DNA from 2 places in the Azospirillum sp. FG154 genome. Region 2 is predicted to be linked to the other one. Evidence: predicted binding sites of a transcription regulator. Region 2 holds the regulator's gene; the other holds the start of a gene.
What was found. The regulator LexA, encoded in region 2, represses DNA repair genes until DNA is damaged. The targets are predictions, from matches to a motif close to ATGTTCTANTTTGGTTC.
Positions count from the first base shown of each region.

Region 1 (4,365 bases), 120 kb from region 2:
GGTCGTCCAGGATATCGGCCAGCATCGCGGCGATGCAGGGATCGTCCTCGGCAACCAGGATGTCCAGGCAGTCGGCCATTCCTTCCTCCCGTCAATGCGATCCCAACTCACATGGCGGTTCGATAACGGAATTGCCTCCACTCACCGGGAGGCGGCGACACACTGTGGCATTTCGGCCGCCCTACCCTCTTAGACGGTTGCACCCTTTTCGCACGAGTTCATGCCAAGGGAGCCAAGTCAGTCCTCTCGTCACCTGATGCTGCGGAGCGCTAAACCGTCAATGCATGGAAGCGCCCGGTACACCGATGCAGACCTCGGAGACCTGACTTTGCTCCTTCCAGTATGCTGCGCACGGCTTCGGTGGACAGCAGAAGAGCATTGGATGGTCGTACCGATCATTGCACCGTTCCGCGCCGTTAGGCTGACATCGGCAAACCCTGAGGGCGAAGATGGTCAGCAGGCTGATTTGAAACGCTGCTCCACCGTTACCCCAGCACATGACGCTCGGCCGGAAGAGCCGACACGTCATCGCTCTTGAAGTCGTCCATGGAGATTGTCATCAAAACAACTTGCCAGTCGTGCTAGGGTTGTCGAGCGATTCCAGCGTCCGATTGCACGGAGGTATCATGCCGACGTTTGCGACGTTCAACGCCAACAATTTCTTCCTTCGCTATAAGTTCCAAAGCACCTTTCCAGGTGACACTTCCCGGAAATCGCAGATTGAAGCCACTGAGGTGGCAACGATTGGCTATCTGCCAGAGAAGCCTTTCAAAAAGCTCGGCGCTGGAAACTTCTTCGTGTGGGACGAGAAGCGCCGCGTACTTGCCGACCGTGCCTTGCGGGAGCCAGATGGGAAACTCCCTGACATCCTCTGCCTTCAAGAGGTCGAGAACCTGGATGCCATACGCCTGCTCAACGAGAACTACTTCGGGAACTTTTACCCCTATCGGCTGCTGATCGATGGCTACGATCCACGGAATATCGATGTCGGCCTGCTGTCCCGGTTTCCCATAGTCGAAATCCGCACCCACCTCGACCAAGTGGGAGCGGACGGTCTGCGCGTCTTCAGCCGCGACTGCCTGGAGGTTACTGTCCTGCTGGACAGCGGTGAACCGCTCACCTTGCTCGTCAACCACTTCAAGTCAAAGCTGGTGATGCATGAGGGTGAGGCCACGGACGAGGAACGGGTGAACAGCATTCGCCTCAGCCACGGACGTCGACTTGCTCAGGCCGAAGCGGTCGCCCGTCATGTCGATGAGCGGTTCGCCGGGCGTCACGACTCTGCTCTCTATGCAGTGGTGGGAGACTTCAACGATGTAGCGGCCAGCCCCTACATCGCCCCGATTGTCGGGTCCCCACACCTGACCGATGTGCTCGAGGCACACCTACCCGGCGACAACTGGACTTACTATTGGCGCGGCCGCAATCGGGTTTCGAAGATCGACTTCGTTCTGGCTTCCCGTACCTTGGCCGGACGCATCGCCATACAGGCAAATATGGGCAGGCCACCTCACATCGAACGGCGTGGCTTGGGCTACCGAGAGTTGGGCGAAGGCGGAAAAACGCTTCCTCGTCAAGTCACCTGGACGCATTTTGAGGAAGACGAGGTAACGTCAAGGCCCATCGGCATCAAGGATGACATCAAGGTCGACTTCCGGTTTGAGCGGTATCCGGAGGTAGTTGCCGATCCCACTGCGAACATCTCGGACCATTGTCCGGTGAAGGTGTGGTTCTAGTTCTGGACGCTCTTTAGAGGGTCGGCACTCTGGCTTTAGGGGCAGCAACATCAACATCACCGAATGAGCGGCGATGGCTGGATCCGAGTCGCTCGGTACCCAGCAATCCATCCGCGATAATCCATAAGCCTTCTTCGCCTTTTATCTCCTCATCAGGTGCTGCCCCGGCATCGACCATGGACGCCTGGATTCCGACCTCCCACCAGAGATACGGCTCTTCGCACCGGGATTCCGCTCCTGAAGCTGGCTCCATGTTCATCCCCAGGAATGCGGAGCAACCTGGCGCCGTTGCCCAAAACTTGGCCGAGGCAGGCTTGGTCTTGACTTATGTCCGGCTTCTGAGGAACAAAAAGGGAACATAATCCTTCCCGACCTGTCTCAAGAGACATGTATCCTGACCAGTCCCCTCGACCTGCCCTTCAGGACCTACGCAACCGCATCCGCCAGTTGGAACGCGGCGAGCGGCGCGTCATGCGCGTGCTCCCATTCGGGCTCGCCGAGATCAACGATCGGCTGCCAAGCGGCGGGCTGGCGTTGGGGGCCGTGCACGAGGTGGCCGAGGGCGGCGACCTGGGAGTGATCCACGCTGCGGCGGCCACGCTTTTCGTCGCAGGCATCCTGTCCAGGATGACAGGGCCGGTGCTCTGGTGTCTGCGGGCATCGGACCTGTTCGCCCCGGCGCTCTCCCAGGTCGGCCTGAACCCAAACCGGGTCATCTACGCCGAGGCGCCGGATGAGAAGACGCTGGCTCTGCTGGTCGAAGAGGGCCTGCACCACCGCGGGCTGGCCGCCGTGGTCGGCGAACTCGCCAAGCTGCCGATGGTGGCGTCCAGACGCATGCAGATCGCCGCCGAGCACTCTGGGGTCACAGCCATCATCCTGCGCCGGTGGCGCAGCCCGGCCGCGGCAGCCGCCGAGGTCGGCCAGCCTACGGCCGCCGTCACCCGATGGCGTATTTCGGCCCTGCCATCCAGCCCGCTGCCAGCGCCGGGTATCGGCCGAAGGCGATGGCGAGTGGAACTGGTGCGGTGTCGTGGCGGTGGGACCGGTGAGTGGGACATGGAGGGCTGCGATGAGGAGGGTCGTCTCGGTCTACTTGCCAACCTGGCCGACGGATCGGCTTCGCGCCAGGGCACGCTTGTCGAAGAACCGCTACGGCGGGTCGGGCTCCGGATCGGCGCCTGACACCGACGAGCCGACCGACAAGCCCTTCGTCGTCGCGTCGACCGGCGCCCAGCGCATCATCACGGCCGTGGACATGGCCGCCCATCGGCTCGGCCTGCGACGGGGCATCCCGCTCGCGCATGCGCGGGCAATGGTACCAGACCTGATGGTCGCCGACGCCGATCCCGAGGCCGACGCCGAGGGCCTGCACCGGCTGGCGCTGTGGGCGCTCCGCTACAGCCCGATGGTGTCAGTCGACCTGCCGGACGGCCTGTGGATCGACATCACCGGCGCCAGCCATCTGATGGGCGGCGAGCGCCAGCTGCTCGATGACTTGGTCGGCCGCCTTGCTGCAATGGGCGTCGCCTCACGAGCCGCGGTCGCCGGTACGCCGGGCGCCGCCAATGCCATCGCGCGCTTTGGCCACCGGCCTGTGTGTGTGTTGGACGATGCGCTGGAGACCGTGCCCGCCATGCCGCTCGCCGCCCTGCGGCTGCCGCCAGAGATGACGATGGAACTCCGGCGTCTGGGCTTCGAGACCATCGGTGACCTGGAGGCAACGCCCCGCGCGCCGCTGGCCCATCGGTTCGGCCCGCTCCCCGGCCGACGGCTGGACCAGATCTTCGGCCGCGTCACCGAACCGATCGTACCCGTTATCCCGTCCGAGAGTGTCCAGGCCCGCCGCAGCCTGGTCGAACCCATCAGCACGGCTGAGGCACTCCAGGCCGTCATCGTGGCGCTGGTGACGGACCTCTGCGAGCAGCTGGAGCAACGGGGGCTGGGCGCCAGAACGCTGGACCTGCTCTGGCATCGGGTCGATGGAACGATGCAGGCCATCCGGGTCGGGACGACCAAGCCGGTCCGCAGCGCGGCGCACCTCATCCGTCTGTTGGTCGAGCGTGTCGATAAGGTCGACCCTGGGTTCGGCATCGAAAACGCCATCTTGACGGCCACGCTTGCCGAGCCCTTAACGGCCGAGGAGGTCGGCCGCCTGCTGGCCGCCGGAGCCGATCTCGTGCCGACCGATGACACGGCCTCCATTGCCGGGCTGGTGGATGTCCTAGGCAACCGAATCGGCCATAACCGGCTTTATCGGTGCGCACCGGTGGAGAGCGATGTCCCCGAGCGGTCGGTTATACGCATCCCGGCCCTGGCACCGCCGGTGCCGACTGGCTGGCCAACGCAATGGCCACGGCCGGGACGGCTTCTGTCGCCGCCGGAGCCGATCGAGACGCTGGCCCTGATGCCTGATCACCCGCCGATGGCTTTCACCTGGCGGGGTGTCCGGCGGCTCGTGAAGCGCGCCGATGGTCCGGAGCGCATCCATGGGGAATGGTGGCGGCGCGACCGCGAGATGGCGGCCGCGCGCGACTACTACGCCGTCGAGGACCATGCGGGCGAGCGCTTCTGGCTCTATAGGTCCTGGGAAGGATCCCCGGACATCGGTCCGATACGTTGGTTCATC
Region 1 covers NZ_JBMDKF010000003.1:184,794-189,158, reverse strand. Annotated here, with positions in the region: gene ACODS4_RS05010 (response regulator) at 1-79, opposite strand, end outside; gene ACODS4_RS05005 (endonuclease/exonuclease/phosphatase family protein) at 627-1,736, shown strand; gene ACODS4_RS05000 (ImuA family protein) at 2,124-2,921, shown strand; gene ACODS4_RS04995 (Y-family DNA polymerase) at 2,875-4,365, shown strand, end outside.
Region 1: ACODS4_RS05000 (ImuA family protein) is a predicted target of LexA. The motif match lies at 2,080-2,096, and genes of this name have one in related genera.

Region 2 (4,365 bases):
CGACGCGACGATGGACGCCTTCCGCTTCAGCGGTCTGGCGCATCTGCTGTCGATTTCCGGCCTGCATGTCGGCATCGCGGCGGGGATTCTTTTTTACGTGGTGCGCGCCCTGCTGGCGCTGTCGCCCTGGATCGCGCTGCGCTGGCCGATCAAGAAGATCGCCGCGCTGTTCGGCATCCTGTCGGCCTTGGCCTACACCCTGTTGGTCGGCGCGCCGCTGCCGACGGTGCGGTCGGTTCTGATGACCGGCATGATTATGGGCGCGGTGATGCTGGACCGCGACCCGCTGAGCATGCGTCTGGTCGCCTTCGCCGGGATCGCCACCACGGCGATGGATCCCGAAGGGATGCTCGGCCCCAGCTTTCAGATGTCCTTCGCGGCGGTCGTCGGGCTGATCGCGGCGTTCGAGCGAATCAGCGCGCCGCTGGCGGCGTGGCGGCGCGGTTTCGGCTGGTTCGGCAAGTCGGTCCTCTATGTCGGGGGCATCGTGCTGACCAGCGTCATCGCCACGCTGGCGACCTTGCCCTTTTCGCTGTTCCATTTTCAGCAGATCGCCTTTTACGGCGTGTTGTCCAACATGATCGCCATTCCCATCACCTCCTTCTGGGTGATGCCGTGGAGCCTCGTCGCCTACGCCCTGCTTCCTTTTGGATTGGAGGCCCCGGCCTTGATCGCGATGAATTGGGGCGACCGCGCGGTGATCGCGACCGCCGTGTTTTTCGCGGGCTTGCCCTGGTCGTCCATCACCGTTCCGGCGATGTCGGCGGGCGGCTTCGTGGCGGTGGTGTTGGGGGGGATTTGGCTGTGCGCCTGGACGCGGCCCTGGCGCTGGCTGGGGGTGGTCGCCGTGATCGGCGGCTTGGCGACACCGGCCTTGGTCCAACGCCCCGACATTCTGGTGTCGGGCGACGGCAAGCTGATGGGCGTGCGCGCGGCGTCGGGCCGTCTCAGCCTGTCGGCGAAGGCGGAGGGGCGCACGGGCGAAAGCTGGTTGCAGCGCGATGGCGAGCCGCAAGCGGCGCCGCCCTGGCCGCTCAGCGGGCGCGGGGTGGACGACCGGCTGAGCTGCGACGCGCTGGGCTGCCTCTACCGCGCGCATGGCCGCAGCGTCTCCTTCATCCGCCTGCCCGACGCGCTGGACGAGGATTGCGGAACGGTTGACGCGCTGATTGGCCCGGTGTCGGCGCGCGGTTGCCGGGCGCCCTTGGTCATCGACCGTTGGCGCCTGCGGCAGGAGGGGGCGCACGCGCTCTATCTGGAGGCGGACGGCGTTCGGGTGGACAGCGTGCGCGACCGGCGCGGGGATCGTCCCTGGACGGGAAGCGTTCCTCCCCGTCCAGCTTTGCCGTCAGGGGCGCCGCGCGACTGACCGTTCAGTATTTGCGGACCAGACCGACCAGCTTGCCCTGCACCCGCACGCGATCCGCGCCGAAGATGCGGGTTTCGTAGGCGGCGTTGGCGGGTTCCAGGGCGATGGTGTTGCCCTTGCGGCGCAGGCGCTTCAACGTCACCTCCTCGTCATCGACGAGCGCGACGATGATGGAGCCGTTTTCCGCCGTGTCGCAGCGTTGGATGACCACGGTGTCATGGTCGAGAATGCCCGCCTCGACCATCGAATCGCCGGAGACTTCCAGCGCGTAGTGATCGCCGGGGCTGAGCATGGTCGCCGGGATGTCGACGAAGGCGGACTGGTCGCGCAACGCCTCGATCGGCGTTCCGGCGGCGATCCGGCCATAGAGCGGCAACTGAACGGTTTCCGCCGCCGGGGCTGACGCGATCTCGCGCCCGGTGAAGGCGAAATCGGCCTTGATGACGTTGGGCTGGAACTTGGCGCGGGCCGCCTGTTTGGCGCGCGCGGCCTCCGCCCCCTCGGGCATCCGCAGAACTTCCAGCGCGCGGGCGCGGTGGGGCAGGCGGCGGATGAAGCCGCGCTCCTCCAGCCCGGTAATCAGGCGGTGGATGCCTGATTTCGACTTCAACCCAAGCGCGTCCTTCATTTCATCGAACGAGGGAGACACCCCGCCCTGGCCGAGACGCTCGTGGATGAACAGCAGCAATTCATGCTGCTTGCGCGTGAGCATTGGTGCCTCCCGGCGGTCGCCAAACCATTGATAGAACAAAAGCAAAACGTTAGCTTCTGTTCTAGTTTGGTTCCCGCAGAACGTCAAGAGGTCTGAACGCCGCATAACCGAACGTTGGGGGTGTTTCACCGGCTAGAGGTTGAGCGCGCCGCCCGACAGCGGAACGATCCCCACCATGTCGCCCGCCGCCGCCGCCGGAGCGTGGGCCGGGCGGACGATCAGGCAATCGGCCTGGGCGTAGAGCGAGGTGATGGCGCTGTCCTGCCGGGAAAAGGGCGTGGCGACCAGCGCGCCGTCGGCGTCGGTGGACAGGGCGGCGCGCAGATAATCCTCGCGCCGGTCGTTGGCCTTCAACGGCGTGGCGAGGCGGGCGCGCTGCGGCCCCGGCGTCTCGTCGGGCGGCAGCCCTTGCAGAACCCGCAGAATGGGCCGCAGGAACAGCACGGCGGTCACGCCGGTGGAGACCGGGTTGCCGGGCAGGCCCAGCAGCGGCACGGATCCGGCCCGCCCGAACATCAGCGCCTTGCCGGGCCGCATGGCGATGGCGTGGACGTCCAGCGCCACGCCCTTGTCGGTCAGCACGTCGCGCACAAGGTCGTAATCGCCCTGCGCCGCGCCGCCGGTCGTCACCAGCAGATCGCAGCCGGCCGCCCCGGCGGCCATGGCGGCGACGCTGTCGGCGGTGTCGCGGGCGATGCCCAGATTGTGGGCGATTCCGCCCTGCGTGGCGACCAGGGCGCAGAGGCCCAGCGCGTTGGTGCTGACGATCTGGCTTGGCCCCAGCGGATCGCCGGGCAGGGCGATTTCGTCGCCGGTCGCCAGCACGGCGACGCGCGGACGCCGCCGCACGCTGAGCCAGGGCGCGTTCGCCCCGGCGGCGAGCGCGACGTCGCGCGCGGTCAACCGCCGCCCGGCGGGCAGCAACTCCTGTGCTTCGGCGAAATCGAATCCAGCCGGGCGGATGTGGCGCCCAATGGCGACGGCGCGGCCAACCCGGACGGTGGTTTCGTCGGCCTCGCAATCCTCCTGCATCACCACGGCGTCAGCCCCGCCGGGCAGCGGCGCGCCGGTGAAGATGCGCACCGCCTCGCCCGCGCGGACAATGCCGGAAAAGGCGTGACCGGCGGCGGATTCGCCGATGCGGCGCAAGGGCACGGGGCGGTTGGGATCGGCCTTGGCGACGTCGGCGGCGCGCACCGCCCAGCCATCCATCGCGGCGGCGTCGAAGGGCGGTTGGGTCAGCCGGGCGAGCACGGGTTCGGCCAGCACGCGGCCCAGCGCGTCGGGCAAGGCGACGGTTTCCGCCGGAAGGGCGGAAAAGGCGGACAGGATGCGGGCGCGCGCCTCAGCGACCGACAGCATCGCGACCGAGGGAATCATCGTGGGCGCCCCAGACGCCGCTCTTGCCGCCCGCCTTGTGCAGCAGACGGACGTCGGTGATCGTCATGCCGCGATCCACCGCCTTGCACATGTCATAGACGGTCAGGGCGGCGATGGTGACGGCGGTCAACGCCTCCATCTCCACGCCGGTCTGTCCCTTCAGCTTGCACGTCGCGGTGACGTCCACGGCGTCGCGGTCGGGGTCGCAACGCAGATCGACCTTGACGGAGGTCAGCGCCAGCGGGTGGCACAGCGGGATCAGGTCCGGCGTGCGCTTGGCCCCCATGATGCCCGCCAGCCGGGCGACCGACAGGACGTCGCCCTTCTTGACGCCGCCGTCCAGTATCAGCCGCAGCGTCTCCGGCCGCATCCGCACGACAGCGGCGGCGGTCGCCGTCCGTTCGGTGTCCGCCTTGTCGGAGACGTCGACCATCACGGCCCGCCCCTCGGCGTCAAAATGGGTAAAACCGCTCACAGTGGGCGCTCCATGAACAGGCTTTCGGGGAGGTCGGGGTAATTGGCGTAGGGGCCGCGCGTGACGAAACCGGCCTTGCGGTAGAGCGCCACGGCTTCGGGCTGGTGGATTCCGGTTTCCAGAAGAAGCGCGCTCAACCCCTCGACGCGGGCCTGTTCGGTCAGCCGGTCGAGCAAAGATTCGCCGATCCGCCCGCCGCGCGCCTGCGGCGACACGAACATGCGCTTGACCTCGCCATAGCCCGACGGATCGACGCGCAGGGCGGCGCAGCCGACCGCCGCCCCGTCCCGGCGGGCCAGGAAAAAGCGCACGTCGTCCGCCGCCAGCGCCTCAAGGTCGAGCAGATGACAGGCGTCGTCGGCGTAACGTTCCTTGAGATAGGCGTCCAACGCCGCGACCAGGGCCGCCGCCTCCGGCTGTCGGGGGCTT
Region 2 covers NZ_JBMDKF010000003.1:306,833-311,197, forward strand. Annotated here, with positions in the region: gene ACODS4_RS05590 (ComEC/Rec2 family competence protein) at 1-1,369, shown strand, start outside; gene lexA (transcriptional repressor LexA) at 1,374-2,081, opposite strand; gene ACODS4_RS05600 (molybdopterin molybdotransferase MoeA) at 2,214-3,443, opposite strand; gene moaC (cyclic pyranopterin monophosphate synthase MoaC) at 3,427-3,936, opposite strand; gene ACODS4_RS05610 (GNAT family N-acetyltransferase) at 3,933-4,365, opposite strand, start outside.